Regions from separate parts of the Labrenzia sp. VG12 genome, predicted to be linked through region 2. Evidence: riboswitches for the same ligand, from Rfam matches in the RefSeq annotation. Region 2 holds a riboswitch; each other region holds the start of a gene.
The links. Region 2 has a riboswitch for thiamine pyrophosphate ahead of thiO (glycine oxidase ThiO). Riboswitches for the same ligand answer to the same signal wherever they lie in the genome.
Positions count from the first base shown of each region.

Region 1 (5,083 bases), 2.8 Mb from region 2:
CGGCGCCGCACCAGGCGCCGATGGCAAAAAACACAAAGGAGCCTGCGAGCATCAGGGCAACAACACTTGTCTTTCCGGCGACGGCCCGCGCGGGGAACCACCAGAGCGAGCTGGCGGAGGGCACCGTCGCGCGCAGGAAATCAGCCTCGAAGAGGGCAAAGCGCGACATGGAGCCGAAGGAGAGGATCGCGACCACCTGCAAGCCGATCAGGAAGGTCGCGCCGACAACCGCCGCCAGGATCTGCGCCAGCAGCCGCGTGCGCTTCGGCCCGACCGTTTGAAAAAGGGCCAGCGTCATCAGGATGCCCGCACCGGTCGCCGTCATTGAGGCGGCGAGAATGACCAGATAGCCCGACAGCCAGTGGGCCCCGCCAAGGGCGGCTGCCACATTCAAAAAAGGCGAGATTACCAGCGCGGACATCACCCAGCTGGTGAGCGCCATCATGGCGATGCGAACCAGAAAGAGATCCCGCGACGGCGCGGGCGAGGACAGGATCAGGTCGAGATCGTCGCGGGCGTAAAAGGCGCGCGTCACCGACTCGATCGCCTGGGACAGCATCATGGTGAAGCTGAGCAGGACGGAGACCGAAATCACCGCCAGCGCGGTCTGGTCGAGCTGAAAACCACCGGCAAACTGGGGCGCGAGCACGGCATAGGCGATGAGATGCAGGACCGCGTAGAAGAGGCCCATGCCGATGAGGGTGCGTTTCAAGCCGGTCTTGCGCCAGCCGGAAAAGATCCAGGCCCAGTCGCGCCAGGCAAGGCGCAATTCATGCCGGGAAAAGCGGATCAGCGCCGAAAACGCCAGCGGGGAAGCCAAAGCGCGGCTCATGCCACCTTCTCGTCGGGGAGTTGAGAGGGGTCCGTGAAGGTGTCGCTTTGACCGTCGCTTTGAGCGCCGCCGACGATGTCGAGGAAGATATCCTCCAGGGAATGGCCCTCGGCGCTGGCGCGGGACCGCAGCTCCGCCAGCGTGCCTTCGGCGACCAGCTGGCCGCGGGCGATGATGCCGATCCGGTCGGCCATGCGCTCGGCGACTTCTAGAATATGGGTTGTCATGATGACGGTGACGCCTTTGGCGACCAGATTGCTAAGCACCTGCTTCACTTGCCGGGCCGAGCCCGCATCAAGCCCTGTGAGCGGTTCATCGAGAATGATCAGGCGCGGTTCATGGATCAACGCGCCTGCCAGCGCCACTTTCTGGCGCATGCCCTTGGAAAAGCCGCCGCAGCGCTCACCCGCATGGGGGCCGAGCCCGAAGGCCTCGAGCAGGCTGTCGGCCTTGGCCTGCGCGAAATCAGCGTCCATGTTCCAGAGGCCGGCGACGAATTCCAGATATTCCAGCGGCGTCAGCTTGTCATAGACCATCGGCTCGTCCGGCACCCAGGCCAGGATCTTCTTGGCCGCAATCGGGTCCTTGAAGGCATCGATGCCGCAGATCCGGACCGTGCCGGCATCGGCTTCCAGCAGGCCGGACACCATCCGCAGCGTCGTTGTCTTGCCCGCGCCGTTCGGGCCGAGCAGGGCATAGAATTCGCCTGCCTTGACCTTCAGCGACAGGTCGTTGACGGCAGGGTCGCTGAAGCGCTTGTGAAGATTGAATATCTCGAGGGCTGCAGGGCTGGCGGTCGGCATCAGGCACTCGTTTGAACGTGGTTTTGGGGAGGATACGGCGGGGACCTTTCGGTCCGGTAAAACCGGAGGAAGGGGTTTTTGGCCGGGCGTTTGGAAGATCGAAGGCAGACGCCCGGAACCCCCACCCCTAACCCCTCCCCACAAGGGGAGGGGGAACCGGCTGTGCCGTTCTGCCGGAGAGGTGCCTGGTCTCGCGTTCCGACCTGTATCGTTTTTCGCCCGTTTGCCACTAGCGTCTCCCTCCCCCTTGTGGGGAGGGATCAAGGGTGGGGGGCTGAGGCCTTGCCGCAGTCTCCGACACCGAATGTGCCCACCACGTTCTGGGTTCCTGCCCCTCTCCCCCCTTGTGGGGGAGATGTCCGTGAAACGGACAGAGGGGGGGAAGCGGTCGCCACTCATTCAGATAGTCCGAATGAAATTGATCAGATGATACCCCCCTCTGTCTCCTGGCGGAGACATCTCCCCCGCAAGGGGGAGAGGGGTGCAAGGACCTGAGCCGGTACACCGAAGCGAAGGCAGGCGTGCAGATCCGGAATGACGTGATGAGGGCTTGTTGGCGGTATGACGGGCAGGAGCGGATCAATCTCCGTGTCACCCCGGGCAAGCGCAGCGCAGACCCGGGGCCCACTCGCAGGGCTGCTTGCGGAATCCGGTGGCTGTTTTGCGGTCGTGCTGAAAGGACCCACTCTCTGCAAACGAGTAGGCCCCGGGTCTTGCTTCGCGCGCCCGGGGTGACAGGCGTGTTTGTTCGCACGAGGCCGCCATTTGCCGAGACCCTGCCACCGTCATTCCGGACGGTCTGCAGCGCAGCTGCATGGCCAGATCCGGAACCCAGCGATTACTCCGCGCCCTGGGCGCGTCTTTATCGAGCGACTCAGTCATTTGATTGTTTTTGTGCTCGCTGCCGCTCGCGCTGATGCGCTGGGTTCCGGATCAGCGCGCAGCTGTGCTGCACTTGTCCGGAATGACGTGGTGAGGGTGTGCTGGCGGTGTGACGGATGGGTGCGGCCCTTACCTTCCGTGTCACCCCGGGCAAGCAGAGCGCAGACCCGGGGCCCACTCGCAGGGCTGCTTGCGGAGGCCGGTGTCTGCTTTGCGGTCGTGCTGAAAGGACCCACTCTCTGCAAACGAGCAGGACCCGGGACTTGCTTTATTCGCCCGGGGTGACAGCAGTGAGTTTTTCACGCGTCACCATATTGACAAAGGCAAGTGGATGAATGTCGATAGCGGCGTTACCCGGGGTGTCCCGACAAGGGGCTGAGAGTCTGCTGGGCCGTTTTGAATGGCAGCGCAGTGACCCGTTGAACCTGATCCAGTTCATACTGGCGTAGGGACGGTGCGAGCGCTGCGACGGACGGTGCCCGGAAACGGGCCGTTCCGGCGTTTCTCCATCATTCCGGCTGCGAACTGGGTCTCCAAGCAAGATGATTGGAGCCTCAAGATGACCACTGCCGCCAAGACCCCCAAACCGGATGTCACGCAAGGCGCGCTGCCCGCCTCGACCAAGGTTTACAAACCCGGTCTGATCTATCCGCAGCTGCGCGTGCCGATGCGCGAGATTGCCGTTCATCCGACGGCCGGCGAGCCGCCGGTAACGGTCTATGATGCGTCGGGCCCCTATACCGATCCGGCGCAATTGATCGACATTTCAAAGGGGTTGCCGCGCCTTCGCGCAGACTGGATCGCCGGGCGCGGCGACACCGAAGCCTATCCGGGCCGCACCGTTCAGCCGGAAGACAACGGCTTTGCCACAGGCGACCGGCTGACGCCGGCCTTTCCCGACCTGCCAATGCCGCGCCGGGCCTGCGCCGGCAAGGCGGTCACCCAGATCGCCTATGCCCGCGCCGGGATCATCACGCCGGAAATGGAGTTCGTCGCGATCCGGGAAAATCTCGGGCGCGCGGCTTTGAAGGCGCAATCAGCGCGGGACGGCGAAAGCTTCGGTGCGGCGATCCCGGACTTTGTGACGCCGGAATTCGTTCGCGAGGAAATCGCCCGCGGCCGGGCAATCCTGCCGGCAAACATCAACCATCCGGAAGCCGAGCCGATGATCATCGGCCGCAATTTCCTGGTGAAGATCAACGCCAATATCGGCAATTCCGCCGTCACGTCGTCGATGGCCGAGGAGGTCGAGAAGATGGTCTGGGCGACCCGCTGGGGCGCGGACACCGTCATGGATCTGTCGACCGGCCGCAACATCCACAACATCCGGGACTGGATCCTGCGCAACGCGCCCGTGCCGATCGGCACCGTGCCGCTTTACCAGGCGCTGGAAAAGGTCGGCGGCGTTGCCGAGGAGCTGACCTGGGAGGTATTTCGCGACACGCTGGTCGAGCAGGCCGAACAGGGCGTCGATTATTTCACGATCCACGCAGGCGTCCGCCTCTCCCATATTCCGCTCACCGTCGATCGTGTCACCGGCATCGTCTCGCGTGGCGGCTCGATCATGGCCAAGTGGTGCCTGCATCATCACAAGGAGTCGTTCCTCTACGAGCATTTCGAGGAGATCTGCGATATTGCCCGGGCCTATGACGTTGCCTTTTCGCTTGGTGACGGTCTGCGTCCCGGCTCGATTGCCGATGCCAATGATGCCGCGCAATTCGCCGAGCTGCAGACCCTCGGAGAGCTGACGCAGATCGCCTGGGCGAAGGACTGTCAGGTGATGGTCGAAGGGCCCGGTCATGTGCCGATGCACAAGATCAGGGAGAATATGGACCGGCAGATCGAGGCCTGCGGCGAAGCGCCGTTCTATACGCTTGGGCCGCTGACGACCGATATCGCGCCAGGTTATGATCACATCACATCGGGCATCGGCGCCGCGATGATCGGCTGGTACGGCACGGCCATGCTCTGTTATGTTACGCCCAAGGAGCATCTTGGTCTTCCGGACCGCGACGACGTGAAAACCGGAGTCATCACCTACAAGATCGCCGCCCATGCCGCGGATCTCGCCAAGGGCCATCCGGCGGCGAAGATCCGCGACGATGCCCTGTCGCGGGCCCGGTTCGAATTTCGCTGGGAGGACCAGTTCAACCTGTCGCTGGATCCCGAAACTGCCCGTGCCTTCCACGACGAGACCTTGCCGAAAGAGGCTCACAAGGTGGCCCATTTCTGCTCCATGTGCGGGCCGAAATTCTGCTCCATGCGGATCTCGCACGATATCCGCGACGCCGCCCGCCAGGAAGGCGCGCGCCAGGAAGGGATGGAGGCAATGGCTGCCAGATACCGGAACGGCGGCGACCTCTATATGCCAAAGGGCGGGTAACGCGATCTGAGCGGACGACCCGCGCGGAGGTGAGGGACAGGAGCGGACGTTCCCCATCACATCCAGCGGCCAGTGCCCTGAAACGCACAGCCTCCAGAGCTCACCTGAGCGCTGGAGGCTGTGTTTTGCCGGCTGCTCCTGCCTTTGCAAATGCAGCCGGTGAGGGCTGTGTGGGCCGCGCCT
Region 1 covers NZ_CP022529.1:3,998,860-4,003,942, reverse strand. Annotated here, with positions in the region: gene CHH27_RS18570 (hypothetical protein) at 1-832, opposite strand, end outside; gene CHH27_RS18565 (ABC transporter ATP-binding protein) at 829-1,635, opposite strand; TPP riboswitch at 2,863-2,987, shown strand; gene thiC (phosphomethylpyrimidine synthase ThiC) at 3,077-4,900, shown strand; gene CHH27_RS18555 (hypothetical protein) at 5,082-5,083, opposite strand, start outside.
Region 1: another riboswitch for thiamine pyrophosphate. It lies ahead of thiC (phosphomethylpyrimidine synthase ThiC); the one in region 2 lies ahead of thiO (glycine oxidase ThiO).

Region 2 (5,083 bases):
TTGCCTCGGACAAGGCTCTTGTGCCGAAACTCGCATAGTCGGCGCAGTCGATCCGGTCCCCCCGGCGAGAGCCACCATGTAGTGGAAGGCCGGGATGCCGCGCCGGTGGCAGGACAGGGCCGTCGCGCGCGGGCTGTGACAATGCACCACCGCGCCGCAATCCGGCTTGGCGAGGTAGAAATCCAGATGCATGCGCCATTCGGAGGAGGGCAGCACGTCACCGCGGTAACAGCCGTCAAGATCGAGCGCGACTATCTTGTCTTCCGTCAAAGTTTCATAGGGTGTTCCGGAAGGCGTCACCAAAAAACCAGAATCAGTGCGTGCACTTACATTCCCCGATGTGCCTTTGGTCAGTCCCAGCCGTGGCAGCGATCGGGCTGTCTCGATAATGTCTTGGCGCAGCGTGGCTGAATCGCCTGGAAAGGAGGACATCCTGAACCTCTTCAGTGCTTTGGGACTGTCAGATGAGACGGAATTGCGGGCAGGCCGCAGCGGCGGCCATAGATGACAGGTATCCGGTTGCGTTTTCAAGAGTTTGTATTGATAAATCCCGAACCCTTGACCATCCGGTCAGAAAGGATGCCGGTTTAGGTGACGATGTCAGGACTAGCGGACAGGATCAGGCAGTTATTGACGGCGGCGCGCACAGCACGGCCCGAGCAATCGCCAAAGGAACCTGGTGCGATGCGCTCCGGCAAACGCAATGCCGGCCCTCGCTGGGCGGATCAGGAAGACGATCCGTTCCAGCAACCGGAAGAGAGGCTGCAGGATCGGGGCGCAGCGGTGCACCGGTCGACAGGTGAGGGCAACGTCAGGCGACCGTTCGTAACGCCTTACTATTTCTGGGGAACGCTGGCCTTGCTGACGGCCGGATTTGCCGTCGGTGGAGTGACTTTAAATGTCCTGAAGGACTGGATCAGCCAGCCCGTCTCGACCGGCCCGGGGTTGCCCGATCCATTGCTGCCCTTGCAGGAGACCGCGCGCGAAGCGCTGCTGCGGCCGGCGCCGGAACTCGCCGCGGAGCTGAAACGCAGTTTTCTGGGCAAGCCGGACGCGCTGTGTGCCGAGCTTCAGCAGCTCGGTCTGACCAATCGGGGCTGGCGCAAGGCGCCATTTCACAAGGACCGCTGGCAATGCGCCTCCGATCTGGTGCCGCTGACCACACCGAGTGTCGATTATGGCGCAACGACACTGTTTCTCTTGTTGCGCGGCCCGGACGAAGACAAGATTGACTATCTGCGGCTGAAACTGGTCGTGGAAGATCCGCGTCAGAAGGAGATCGGCCTGGAAGCCGTCTGGCTGGTGATTGATGCACTGGCCGGGCGCTACGGCTGGACGGTGCCCGACACTTTCAGAAAGGCCGTCTCAGGGTTTTCGAAGCTGGAAACAAACCATCGCGGCGTGCAGCTTTCGGTCGCTCCGGAAGACCCGAACCTGACCGGCGACCCGCGCGCGAGCCGACGCATGAATATCATCATGGATTTCGGCGAGCCGGACCTGATCCGGCCCGCCGACAGATTTGAACAGGCGCCACCGCTCGAAAGCGGCTGGAGCGTCAGGGGCCCGGACGATCGGGCAGGGGAATGAATTCCTCCGCATCACCGGGGACCGTGTCGAAGCGGCCCTGTCTCCAGTCTTCCTTGGCCTGTTCGATCCGCTCCCTGGAGGAGGAAACGAAGTTCCACCAGATGTAGCGTTTGCCGTCCATCGGCTCGCCGCCAAGCACAACAAACCGCGCGGGGGCCGGAGAGTTGTTTTCGATCACCAGGTGGTCGCCAGGCTTGAACACAAGCAATTGAGCCGGGTCGAAACTCTGGCCGGCGATCGTGATCTGACCTGACACGGTATAAAGGCCACGTTCTTCCCATCCGGCGTCCAGCGGGATTCTGGCGCCCGGCTCCAGGCTGATATCGGCATAGAACATGTCGGAGGCGGTTTTCACAGGAGCCTTGTGACCGTAGAGCTCGCCGGCAATCAATTTGACCGACGCGCCCTTGTCGGCGAATTCCGGCTGGTCCTCGACCCCGTGATGCTGAAAGCTCGGGTCGCCTTCTTCCAGATGTTTGGGTAGAGCCACCCAGCTTTGCAGCCCAAAGAGCGGCCGTGTCTGCTGCAGCCGCTCCGGTCGTTCACGTTCGGAATGCACGATGCCCTTGCCGGCACTCATCCAGTTAAGGGCGCCCGGTGCGATGGCAATTTCAGTGCCGAGACTGTCCCGGTGATACATCTCGCCTTCGAAGAGATAGGTCACCGTGGCAAGGCCGATATGCGGGTGCGGGCGCACGTCGATGCCGCCGCCGACCAGCAGTTCAGCCGGCCCCATCTGATCGAAAAAGATGAACGGACCAACCATGCGCCGTTTGGCGGAGGGCAGGGCGCGGCGCACGGAAAAACCGCCGAGATCGGAGGTGCGCGGAACAATGATCGTGTCGATCGGATCGCAGCTTGCTGCATCGCCAGGGGTGGGATCGGGGCAGTTCAGCCAGCTCATGGGCCTCTCCTTCAATCGCTGTCATGTCATTGCCACCTAGATAGGGTGACGATTGCAAAAGTGTCCATTGAACAGTCTGTTTCCCGGTTTCAATGTCTTGCAATGCGTGTATAACCGCCGGCCCTCCTGACCCTGGAAGGTATAAAATGAAACGTGTCATGATTGTCGGCGGTCCCGGCTCGGGCAAGAGCATGCTTGCGTCCGCACTTGGCGAAAAAACCGGTTTGCCGGTCTTTCACATGGACAAGATCCACTACCGGCCGGGCTGGGTTGAGCGTTCCCGGGAAGAGAAAGACCGGCTGACGCACGAAGTGCACCAAAAAGAGCACTGGATCTTCGAAGGTGGTCATTCGAGCACGTATGCCGAACGGGTCGCGCGGGCGGATACCTTCATCTGGCTGGATGTGCCGGTCGGTCTGAGACTGTTTCGTGTCCTGAAGCGGTCGGTGAAATATTACGGGCGCAGCCGACCGGATCTGCCGGAGGGCTGTCCGGAGCGCTTCAACCTCCAGACCTTGGAATTCCTGCGTTTCATCTGGCGCACGCGTCACTCCGCCCGCGACAAGCTGGTGCGGATCCAGGACAATCCGCCCGCCCATCTGAGCGTTCACCGGCTGACCGATCTGGGGGAGGTCAGAGACTTTCTTTCTCGCGTGGGGACGACTGCTGTTTGAAGGCTGGCTTCTTGACAGTTCGAATACCGGGTTGCACAAGGAAACCACACCCGGGGTGCCCCACGAGGGGCTGAGATGCTGCAGAGCGCAATGCGCAGCGCAGGGACCCGACGAACCTGATCCAGGTCATGCTGGCGAAGGGAAGGTGCCTGCGATCCGTCCGGATCACAATTCCGCAGGATGCTGGCTCCTCTCTTGTCACCAGGCTGACCGTCTATCTGCCCGAGACCGTTTGTGGGTCTTTGCCGGAAGGAAAACACTTGGCAGTCGTTGGAGACCGTAGAGACGCATACTCCTGCACAAAGGGGACTTGGTGATGGAAGTCCTGGTTCGCGGTGCCGGTGTCGCTGGTCTTGCGCTGGCGCGGGAGCTTCTTCGGCGCAAGGTTAAGGTCCATTTGGTGGACAGGCGTTCGGATTGGAGCGGCAGCGCCTCCTGGCTTGCCGGCGGCATGCTGGCGCCCTGGTGCGAACGGGAGAACGCAGAAGAGCCGGTGCTGCGCTTTGGCAAGGGTGCCATCGACTGGTGGGATCGCGCCGTACCCGGCTTGTTACAGAGAAGGGGAACACTGGTGGTGGCACCTGCCAGAGATACCCGGGAACTCGACCGGTTTGCCCGAAGAACATCCGGCTACCGGCTGCTCGACCGCAGCGGGGTGACAGTTCTAGAACCGGAGCTGGAGGGCCGTTTCGCAAAAGGTCTCTTTTTCGAAGGCGAAGCCCATCTCGATCCGCGTGCGGCGCTTCAAAAACTCCTTGATGACCTGATCGCCGATGGTGTCGATTTTCATGTCGGGAGCGACTGCCCTCGAAACGTATCGGGTTTGACAGCGGATTGCACCGGCATGGCTGCCCGCGATCCGGACCTGCGCCCGGTTCGCGGCGAGATGCTGATCCTGCACGCACCGGACGTTCATCTGGCACGGCCCGTGCGCCTGCTGCATCCGCGTTTTCCGGTCTATGTCGTTCCGCGCGAGGACCAACACTTCATGATCGGCGCGACCATGATTGAAAGCGGCGACGACGGGCCGGTCACCGTGCGGTCCACCATGGAATTGCTCAATGCCGCCTACAGCCTGCATCCGGGCTTCGCCGAAGCCAGGATTGTCGAGACCGGTGCCGGGCTTCGGCCGGCCTATGCCGACAATCTGCCGCGTATCCGGCGTGCGGGAGACACCATCTTCGTCAATGGGTTTTACCGCCACGGCTTCCTGCTGGCACCGCATTTTGCGGGCCTTGCGGCACACATGATCACCACGCAACATCAGGAGACTCGTCTTGAAGCTCTTCATTAACGGCGAAGCGCGCGACGTTAAAAGCGCCACCCTGGACCTGCTCCTTGAGGAGCTGGACTATGAGCACGCTTTCCTGGCAACAGCGCGGAACGGCGAACTTGTCAGTTCGGAAGTCCGCAATGCCTGCACACTGCGGGAGGGCGACCGGATCGAGATCCTGTCGCCGATGCAGGGAGGCTGAGAGCGATGCCGGACTTTTACGGGGAGAGCATTTCATCGCGGCTGCTGCTGGGCACGGCACAATATCCATCGCCCAGGATCCTGGCGGATGCGATCAAATCCTCCGGTACGGAAATCCTGACCGTATCGCTGCGACGGGAGAGCGCGGGCAGCGGCGCAGGTGGCAAGTTCTGGGATCTGATCCGTGATCTGAAGGTGCGTGTTCTTCCCAACACCGCAGGCTGCCATACGGTTCGCGAAGCGGTGACCACGGCGCAGATGGCGCGCGAACTCTTCGGAACGGACTGGATCAAGCTGGAAGTGATCGGTCATCACGACAGTCTGCAGCCCGATGTCTTCGGCCTCGTTGAAGCCGCCCGGATCCTGAGCGAGGACGGCTTCAAGGTGTTTCCCTATACAACCGAGGACGTGATCGTCGGCGAGCGGCTGCTGGAGGCAGGTTGC
Region 2 covers NZ_CP022529.1:812,973-818,055, forward strand. Annotated here, with positions in the region: partial or broken gene CHH27_RS03720 (class II aldolase/adducin family protein) at 1-432, opposite strand, end outside; gene CHH27_RS03725 (DUF6030 family protein) at 685-1,587, shown strand; gene CHH27_RS03730 (pirin family protein) at 1,556-2,491, opposite strand; gene CHH27_RS03735 (AAA family ATPase) at 2,638-3,165, shown strand; TPP riboswitch at 3,207-3,326, shown strand; gene thiO (glycine oxidase ThiO) at 3,482-4,459, shown strand; gene thiS (sulfur carrier protein ThiS) at 4,443-4,640, shown strand; gene CHH27_RS03750 (thiazole synthase) at 4,646-5,083, shown strand, end outside.

Region 3 (5,083 bases), 1.4 Mb from region 2:
CATTCAGCCGGTACGCCGCATAGGACGCCGGAATGAACGCGTCGGACGCGAGGTCGCCGCTGCCGATGGACGAGGTTCCCAGAAAGCCGCCCGACAGGGTACCGTTAACCTCCGAGACAGGGAACAGCCCCGTGTTGTGCGCCTCGACGGTCAGGCCCTTCTGAGCCCCCATCAACGAAGCCGGGTTCCAGTACATGGACGAAATGCCGCCGCCCGTTGTGCCGTAACCGGCAAAAGACATGCCCTGATAATAGGAGCTCTGCTCACGCAGGGCGAAGCCGCCGGCATGCGCCGCGCCTACAACCATAGATAGCGCGACCGCGGTCGACGCAAATAGAACTGTTTTTTTGTTTGCCCACGACATGGTGTTTCCTCCCATCCCCTTCCCGCTGGGTGATTCATGACAACTGATGACAGAATTCCCGGAGAAGGCGCCCGGTTTCAACACAATATTGGGACTGGGGATTGGCAGAAAATCGCTTGCTGCATTGCAATATAGTCAGGAATTTCCCTTAGGTTTCGGCTGAACGTCCGCTCATCACCCAAAAATCGATAAGTTCAGAGACACTTCGTCACATGATCGACACAAGTTGACTCTTTTGCCCAAAAAAGAGGCAGAAAAAATACCAGCTTCCGATAACGTAAATTAGCCATTGAACGTTGCGGCTTTGCCACACGTGTCGTTAGGGAACACGGGTAGGTTGTTGGACAAATGACCTGAAGACCCTCGGTAAAATCACCAATAAAATGACTTTACGGCAACCCATTTGTCTCAACGCCCGGGATAGCACTGAAGGAACGGGCCAGCGGTAAAATGTCAGGAGCTGCCGAGAGAATGGGTGCGAAGATCGGTGATACCGGCACCGCGTTCCTGTGCGCGCTGCCGGTTCATCTGTCGCCTGCTTAGCCGTCCCGCGCCGACATAAAATTGCGCATGGCGATGCTGCTCCACGGGGCCAGACGCTCCCGTGCCGCCTGATGGCTTTCCTGGATGCGCCCGGCCAACGGATCCCTTTCCGCAAATTCGGCAAGAACATCAGCGGCCGTTTCCCGCAGCGCTGCCAGAACCGGCTCCGGATACGGCCGGACCGTCACGCCGTCTTCTTCCTGCAGCAGTTTCAGGCTGCCGGCGTTCTGCCAGTCGCTTTCCGCCAGCGCCCGCCCGTTCTCGGCCCGGCAGGCGTCCAGCACGATGGCTCTCAGATCCTCCGGCAACCCGTCCAGAGCTGTTGTGTTGAAGAGAGCCTCCCCCGTGCCGTTCGGCTCGTGGAAGCCGGGCGAATAGTAGTTGTGCGCGACCTTCTGAAACCCCATCGCGCGATCCGACCAGGGCCCCAGGAATTCGGTCGCATCCAGAACGCCGCTCTGCAGGGCCTGGAACAATTCACCCGGCGGCAGGCTGACCGGCGTGGCGCCGAGACGGCGCATCACCTCGCCCCCGAGGCCCGGCATGCGGATCTTCAGCCCTTTGAGATCATTAAGGCCTGCAATCTCGCGCTTGTACCAGCCGCCCATCTGGACGCCCGTATTGCCCGCCATGACCGGCTTCAGACCAAACGGCGCATAGAGCTCGTCCCAGAGCGCCTGCCCGCCGCCCTGCTCGATCCAGGCAATATGTTCATGCGGCAGGAGACCGAAGGGCACGGCCGTGAAATAGACAGAGGCCGGGATCTTGCCCTGCCAGAAGAAAGAAGCCGTGTGGGCCATCTGGGCTGTGCCGGCCGAAACCGCATCGAAGACGCCCAGCGCAGGCACCAGTTCCCCGGCGGCAAACAGGCGCACACGCATGCGGCCACCCGACATCAGTTCGATCTGGTCTGCGATCCGCTGCGCGGTGATGCCGGGACCCGGCAGGTTCTTCGGCCAGGATGTGACCAGCTTCCATTCCAGCGTAGCCTGCTCCTGGGCAACAGCAGGCGCTGCCAGACCGGCAGCACCGGCCGCCGTCGCACCAAGCAAGGCGCGGCGGTTCACATGTGTCCTTTGGCCACTCGTCTTGTTCATCTCACTTGCTCCAATAGCCGTGAAAATGGTGCACGGGCCCATGCCCGCTGCCGATCTGAAGCGTGTCGGCGGCCGCGATGGCGGCCTGGATATAAGCCTTGGCATCGGCAACCGCCTGATCCATCGACAGGCCTTTCGCAAGGCCGGCCGCGATGGTCGACGACAGGGTGCAGCCGGTGCCGTGGGTATTGCCGGTGTCGATCCGCCTGTCGCGCAACCAACGGGACGTGCCGTCCCTGGTCAGAAGCAGGTCCGCACTCTCTGCGCCTTCACCATGCCCGCCCTTGATCAGCACAGCCTTAGCGCCCAGCCCCAGCAGTTTCTCGCCCTGGGCCTTCATGTCCGCTTCGTCGCTCGCAAGGCCGGTTTCCAGCATGCGGGCGGCTTCATGAAGGTTCGGTGTGATGATATCGGCCAGCGGCACCAGTTCGGCCATCAGTGTTGTGACGGCACTGTCGGCGAGCAGCGGATCGCCGGAGGCGGCCACCATGACGGGGTCCAGCACAACGGGCCCCGTGGCGTGGGCTTTCAGCCCTTCGGCCAAGGCCTGAATGGTGTCCACGCGCGACAGCATGCCGATCTTGGTCGCCTTGACGGCCAGATCGGAATAGACCGCATCGATCTGGGCCCGGACAAACTCCGGTGGCACATCATGAATGGTGCTGACACCAAGCGTGTTCTGGGCCGTCAGCGCCGTCAGCACGCTGGCGCCGTAAACACCGTTTGCGGAAAAGGCTTTCAGGTCGGCCTGGACACCGGCGCCGCCGCCGCTGTCGGACCCTGCAATGGTTACCGCAATGGCGGTCATCTGCATCTCCCGGGATGTGATTGGAATTGAAGTCAGGCGGTCTGGAGTCGTGCCTCGATATCGCGCAGGCTGAGGCCGTAAAGCGCGTCGAGCAATTCCGGAACGAGACTGCCGGGCCCGCCAGCGCGCACGGCCGCCAGTTCACCGGCAATGTTGAAGACGGAGAGGCCGCAGGCCGCCGCCAGCGCCTTGTCGCCCTCCACGGCGCAGAAGGCGGCCAGAACCGCGCCACCGGCGCAGCCTGTCGCCGTGACACGGCTCATGAGCGGGTGCCCGTTCAACAGACGGAAATCCTCGCCTTCGCTCTCGATCTTGTCTTCCGCGCCGGTCACGGCCAGAACCGTTCCACTGGCAATCAGCGCGTCCGCCCTAGCCCTTTCCGGAAACAGGGCCTCGAGTTCAGCCGTGTTCAGACGTACGAGATCAGGCCGGGACGCCAACAGGGTCAGCGCAAAGGCACAGCGTGACGGAGACCGGTCGACAAAGACCGGATCGATGCAGACAGGCCTTTCGGTTGCGCGGGCAGCCTCGATCGCCAGGGGGATGGCGGCCCGCCGGGTCTCGTCCAGCGTGCCAAGATTGACCAGCAATGCGTCTGCGCTTGCCGCAAATCCTGCCACCTCTTCCGGCGCAACCGTCATTGACGGAACAGCGCCAAGCGCCAGCAACGTGTTGGCCGTGAAGGCCTGGGCCACCGCATTGGTGATGGCATGAATGCGCGGCTGTTGCCGTCTGACCTTTTCGAGCAGTCCGTAAACCGTTTCGGGCGTCAGCGATTGCGTGGTGGCAGCAATGGAAAGTGTCATGATCTCAAGTCCCTCCGCCGGTATCAGCCGGATCAGGTTCAAGGAGTTGGCAGGCTGCCTCTCAGCCCGATCCGGAATGGCCGGGCACCCCCATGAGACGCCTGCACGGTTAACAAGCGGCACGGGCGATTGCAAGTGCGGCTTTCCGTCTTGCCGGCCGGACGTTCAACGATTGACTGAAACGCCCAGATGGGCGATGTCCATGGGCATCATTTGGAACAGCAATTCCGGAGCACCGCATGATACCGTTTTTCGTGATGATCAAATGCCAGCTGGGCAAGACCTACCAGGTCGCCAATGCGATTGCCGATGCGGAGATTGCGTCCGAAGTCTATTCGACCAGTGGTGATTATGACCTCTTGGTGAAGTTCTATGTCGATAACGGCGCGGATATCGGCCATTTCGTCAATGAAAAGGTGCACCCGATCGACGGTATCCAGGACACCAAGACGATCATCACCTTCAAGGCTTTTTAGAGCCTATCCGCGTTCTACGGAGAATGTTTCATGCAATTTCTGAAATCGACAGCCCTTTGCCTCGGCCTCGCCCTTTCGTCTGCCGCTATCGCCGCACCGGCCTCCGCGCAGGGCATGCCGCCGGAGCAGATCAAGCAGATCCTTGACCTGACCAAGGCCAACTGGGTTGCCTTTCGCGACTGGCAGGGCCAGGAGCTGATCTATTTCACCCACCTTGAATCCTGGAAATGCGGGATCGACTATGTCTTTTACGGCCTCAATGACGGCCCGATCGACCAGGAGTGGGAACTGGAAGCATGCAACCCGGACAATCCGAACGCGGTCCTGAAGGAAAAGCCCTATCTGGAACGGCCGGCCGGCTCGACCCAGTCAATCAGCGTTCAGCTCATTTTCCCGGACGGCACCAAGAGCCAGGTCGAACGGTTTGAATACAAGCCGCAGTAAGATCTGCCTGGCAACGCATCAGTTGCCTTATTTTGGCGTCAAAGGCGTGGTCGACCTCGCAGCCGCCACGCTGGCGATAACGTTGAACGTTTCCGATTACTGGGTCCCGGACTTGGCTACGCCAATCCGGGATGACAATGGAGACATAAGCTAAACGAGCGAAGGAAAGAGATCATCCCAATTCGGGTTCTTCTCTTCAATCATGCGGATTTTCCAAGCGCGCCTCCAGCGCTTAACCTGTTTTTCGCATTTAATTGCCCAGTCAATTTCTTCGTGCACTTCGAAATAGACCAGCCGATTGATGCAATACTTGGCCGTGAACTTGCTCCCAATACCGTCACGATGCGCTGAAACACGTTCAACAAGATTGTTTGTCACGCCTACATAAAGCGTACCGCCCAATTTGCTGGCGAGAAGATAGACGTAATACTGCTGATCAAGGTGCATTGTTCGCCTTTTGCAGCAATTTGATATGAGACACCTATTTTGTCATCCCGGATTGGCGTAGCCAAGTCCGGGACCCAGTAAATACGGTGCCGGCGGTA
Region 3 covers NZ_CP022529.1:2,237,715-2,242,797, forward strand. Annotated here, with positions in the region: gene CHH27_RS10440 (OmpP1/FadL family transporter) at 1-307, opposite strand, end outside; gene CHH27_RS10445 (TRAP transporter substrate-binding protein) at 904-2,004, opposite strand; gene thiD (bifunctional hydroxymethylpyrimidine kinase/phosphomethylpyrimidine kinase) at 2,006-2,812, opposite strand; gene CHH27_RS10455 (hydroxyethylthiazole kinase) at 2,845-3,618, opposite strand; TPP riboswitch at 3,610-3,720, opposite strand; gene CHH27_RS10460 (Lrp/AsnC ligand binding domain-containing protein) at 3,858-4,094, shown strand; gene CHH27_RS10465 (hypothetical protein) at 4,125-4,538, shown strand; gene CHH27_RS10470 (GIY-YIG nuclease family protein) at 4,689-4,985, opposite strand.
Region 3: another riboswitch for thiamine pyrophosphate. It lies ahead of CHH27_RS10455 (hydroxyethylthiazole kinase); the one in region 2 lies ahead of thiO (glycine oxidase ThiO).

Region 4 (5,083 bases), 2.6 Mb from region 2:
TGACCCACCACAATGCCCTGCGGCGCGGTCTAGGCCAGGAAGAGATTTCGGCCCAGGCAATCTATGACGAACTGGCAAGCGTCGCCGACAAGGTCCTGCCTTACATGGACAAGGTCTGGTATCTGCTCGACGATCTGCGCCGCCAGGGCAAGCGGATCCTGTTTGAAGGCGCTCAGGGCGCGCTTCTGGACATCGACCACGGCACCTATCCGTTCGTGACCTCCTCCAACACAGTGGCTGGGCAGGCTGCCACGGGCTGCGGCCTTGGGCCGGGCTCCGTCGATTATGTCCTGGGCATCACCAAGGCTTACACCACGCGTGTCGGCGAAGGTCCGTTCCCCACCGAACAGGAGAACGAGGTCGGTGAGTTCCTCGGCACGCGTGGCCACGAATTCGGGACGGTCACCGGACGCCGCCGCCGCTGCGGCTGGTTTGATGCGGTGCTGGTGCGCCAGACGGTCTGCACCTCCGGCATCAACGGTATTGCCCTGACGAAACTCGACGTTCTGGATGGCCTCGACGAGATCAAGATCTGTATCGGCTATGAGCTGGACGGAGAGAAGATCGATTATCTGCCGGCGTCCCAGGGCGCGCAGGAGCGGGTCAAGCCGATCTATGAGAGTCTGCCGGGCTGGAAGGAATCGACGGAAGGTGCGCGCACCTGGGCGGAACTGCCAGCACAGGCGATCAAATATGTGCGCCACGTTGAAGAACTGATCGGCGCACCGGTTGCCCTGCTGTCGACCAGCCCGGAACGGGACGACACAATTCTTGTGCAGAATCCCTTCCAGGATTGAGATATTTGTCTTTTAAAGGCCAATATTAAGAAATACGGCTGTGCGTCGCGAATCACTGCGGCGCACGTCCCCCATCGGCGGACCGCTTGAGGTTCGCCTGACCATGTTTAGTAGGAAGGAGTGCTGTAAGGACGATTGCCGGTGCAAACGCCCCGAAGAATTCGCACCGTCTATCCAAAACTTGATATAAGCCTGAGACCGAATGGAATTCTCAGGCCGTGGACCAGTTCCTTACAGTCGGCCGGTAGGCAGGAAGATGGCTGATTACTATTCAATTCTGAAGAAAACGATCGCGTCTTTGCCTGAAAACAATGGTGCTGCGCGCCGAAGTGTCTACAGCCGCGCACGCAACGCCATTGTCAACCAGCTGAAAGCCTACGAACCTCCCCTCGCACCGTCCGAAATCACCGCAGAGCAGCTGCGCCTGGAAGAAGCCATTCGCAAGGTAGAGGCGGAAGCAGCACGCGAAAGCCTTGGCCTTGGTGCACCGCCTGTCAAGGCGACACCACCTGCGGAGACACCACAGCCGGCAGCACCCGTCGTGGAACCTCCCGCAGTCGTCGATGAGCCGACCTCCGAGCCGCAGGCCGACAATGCTACGTCGCAGCCGGCCGAAGAACCTGTCGCTGCCCCTGTCGAACCGGAGACGCCGTCTCCGCTGAAGGAAACGCTGGCCGAGGCCGAGACGCTCGGCGCGGCCGCCAGCCAGGCAACACAAAGCGCCCGGGACGCTGTTGCGCCTCAGGACGACAATCTTGCGGCGGACGCAGCGCCTGTTCGTCAGGAGCCTGCGTTTGAAAGCCAGCCGGAGCCGGATGAGGGCCTGTTCGAGCCGGCGCAGCAAGCAGACATCACCCCGGACCCAAAGCCGGAGCCTGGATCAGACAAGGCTGCAGAAAAACCGGCCGCGAAAGCCGGCCGCGGCCGGCGTGCCCGACCGAGCGCTTCGGATGCGCTGAAGAGCGGCTCGTCAGGTGGCAAGATCGTGCCGATCGCCGCAGCGCTCGTGCTGGTGGTGATCCTGGCCGGCGTCGGGGCCTATTTCCTGCTGCCGGCGGACAACCAGACGCCAGACAGCACATCGGTGCTGCAGCCTTCAGATACGCAGACGGCGACGGCACCGGAACCCACACCGGCCGCTCCGGAGCCTGCCGCACCTGCCGAAACGCCAGCCTCCGATTCGTCCAAGAACACGGACCGGCTGCTTGATGACGGCAACGGTGATGTGGTTGCGCCCGACGCCCGAACCGTGACGACGACCCTCATCACGCCCGACCCTGCACCGGTCGCTCCGGAGCAGCCTGCGATTGCAAGCACTCCCGGAGAGGAGCCGGCGCCCGTAGCTGAACCGTCCGTACCTGCCATTGCAGAACAACCGGCCCTTGCCGCGCCTGGCGACAGTATTGCGGCGATCTCACCGGAAGAAACGACCCCGCCGGCAACTTCGGAAGGTGGTGCGCAACGGTCCATCCTCTATGAAGAAGGGGAGGATTCCGGTGGTGCCGGAACGGCTGCCCAGGGCGCAGTTGTCTGGACGCTGGACGAAGAGACCAATCTCGACGGTCAGTCGCAGGCCGTTCTCAGCGCGGAAATCGAAATTCCGGAACGGGATATCAAGGTCGACATTCGCATCAAGCCGAATGACGACACGTCGCTGCCAGCCAGCCACCTGGTCGAGATCAAATACGAGTTTCCGGAAAGCTTTGCTTCTGGTGACGTGGTCAACGTCCCGGGTCTTGTCATGAAGCCGACCGAGGAAGCCCGAGGCGACGCGTTGATCGGTGCGTCGGTCAAGGTGTCTCCGGGTTTCTTCTGGATCGCCCTGTCCAGTCTGCCGAACGAACAGCAACGCAACCTCGCACTTCTGCGCGAGCGCGGCTGGATCGACATTCCGATGCTGTATGAAAACGGCAAACGCGGGATCCTCACCCTGGAAAAAGGGTCGGCTGGTGCAGATGCCGTGGAAAAGGCGATTGCCGCCTGGCAAGCCGGCTAAGAACGAGCGACCTCCCCTAAATTTGAAAAGCCGCATCCCTGCGGCTTGCCTTTTTCCGTGTTTGCGGGCATGGTCCGCCCTGGTCCGAGGGGTGTTCCGTTTGACGGAACTGAGATGGCGTCAGCCGAACCCTTAGAACCTGATCCGGGTCATGCCGGCGAAGGGACGGAATCCTTAGCCTTATCCCGGATCTCCAATGTCATTTTCGGCCAAGTCCGAAGACGGGAGATCCTATGCGTTCGTGTCAGCCAAGGCGGCCCATGCCGTCCTGTCATCTGCCGGTTCCTGCTGTCACACCTGTCAATGGGTGCGGCCGACAGGAGCATGTGCGATGAAACCTGTCCTGGCATCGGCGGCCAAGACCGTCCTCGGGCTCGGAGTGACGGTTGCGCTCTGGGCGATGATCGTCACCGTTTTCGACACACCGCACTACATCCTGCCCGGTCCCGAGCGGGTGTTTGCCGCATTCGCAAAGAACGCTCCGTTTCTGATGCATCACGCGGGCATCACGGCCTTTGAGACCGTGCTCGGATTTGTGGTCGGGGCTGCGGCCGGGGCGCTGCTCTCGGTTTTTCTGTGGCTGTTCCCGCTGGCCGCCCGTTTCGCCATGCCGCCCATCCTCGTGACGCAGGCCCTGCCGGTCTTCGCCATCGCGCCGATCCTGGTGTTGTGGTTGGGCTTCGGCCTTGAATCCAAGATTGTCGTCGTCGTGCTGGTGATCTTTTTCACGGTGACATCGACGTTTTTCGATGGCTTGCAACGGCTTGACCCGGGACTTGGAGATCTCGCCCGGCTCTACCGGCTGCCGCGGCTGCGTGAATTGTGGCTGTTCCGGCTGCCGTCGGGATTGCCGGCCTTTGCGTCGGGGCTCAGGGTCGCCGCCGTCTTCGCCCCGATGGGCGCCATCATCGGCGAATGGGCCGGGGCCAAGGGCGGTCTGGCCTTCATCATGCTTCAAAGCAGCAATCGCATGCAGGCGGACATGATGTTCGCCGCTTTGATCCTGCTCGCGGCGATGGTGCTGATCATGCGCTTTATCGTCAATCGTTTCACCCAGTTTCTAGTACCTTGGCAGCCCGTCACCTGACGGCCGCCCAATTGGAGGACCCCATGAAAAAACAACTCCTGTCCCTTGCTTTCGCCGCCGGCCTGATGGCCGCTCAACCGGCGCAGGCAGCCGACAAGCTGACCCTCTTGCTGGACTGGTTCATCAATCCCGATCACGCCCCTCTGGTCACGGCACAGACCAAGGGGTTCTTCGCAGCCGAAGGCCTGGAAGTGGAGATCATCGAACCGGCGGATCCGGCCATGCCGCCCAAGCTTGTGGCCGCCGGACGCGGCGACATCGCCGTGTCCTACCAGCCGACACTGCATGCCCAGATCGAGGAAGAGCTTCCGCTGAAATGGATCGGCACGCTGGTGGAAACGCCGCTCAACTCGCTGATTGTGCTGAAGGACGGGCCGATCAAGGAGCTGAAGGAGCTGAAGGGCAAGACCATCGGTTTCTCCGTCTCCGGGTTTGAAGACGCCATGCTGGGCCAGATGCTGCGCTCGGTCGATCTGTCCATCGATGATGTTGAGCTGGTCAACGTGAACTTCGCCCTGTCGGGGTCACTCCTGTCCGGCCAGGTGGACGCGGTCATCGGTGCCTATCGCAACTTCGAGCTGACCCAGATCGAAATCGAAGGCAAGGAAGGCAAGGCGTTCTTTCCTGAAGAAAACGGTGTTCCGATTTTTGATGAGCTGATCTATGTGGTCAACAAGGACAAGACGGACGATCCCCGTTTCGAAAGGTTCCTGGCTGCTGTCGAAGCAGCAACCATTTATCTGACCAATCATCCGGACGAAGCCTGGAACGCGTTCATCGAAGCCTATCCGCATCTCAATGACGAGCTCAACAAGCGCGCCTGGGCCGACACGCTGCCGCGCTTTGCCAAGCGACCGGCTGCGCTGGATGAGGGTCGTTACCAGCGGTTTGCAGAGTTCATGGCTGAAGCAGGCCTGATCAGCAAGGTTCCGCCGGTGGAAAGCTACGCGATCGAAATCCGCTGATTTAGCGGCGGCGCCGCCTATTGGGCGGCGCTGCTCGCATCTTGAGCAGGATCGGAAACAGCAATCGTCGCTTCAAACCGATTGTAGAAGGCGGCCAGGTCCGGCGCGCAGGAACGCGCTGTTTCGAGCGTCTGTCTTGCCAGCACCGTGTTGTTTTCGCTGAGGGCCTGGAGCAAATGCAGGTGCGCCGCTTCCAGTTCCTTGAAACGGGGAGTTGATCTGAAGGTCTCGTCGCCCA
Region 4 covers NZ_CP022529.1:3,424,590-3,429,672, reverse strand. Annotated here, with positions in the region: gene CHH27_RS15790 (adenylosuccinate synthase) at 1-797, shown strand, start outside; gene CHH27_RS15785 (hypothetical protein) at 1,054-2,793, shown strand; TPP riboswitch at 2,871-2,976, shown strand; gene CHH27_RS15780 (ABC transporter permease) at 3,125-3,880, shown strand; gene CHH27_RS15775 (ABC transporter substrate-binding protein) at 3,904-4,845, shown strand; gene CHH27_RS15770 (CHASE2 domain-containing protein) at 4,863-5,083, opposite strand, start outside.
Region 4: another riboswitch for thiamine pyrophosphate. It lies ahead of CHH27_RS15780 (ABC transporter permease); the one in region 2 lies ahead of thiO (glycine oxidase ThiO).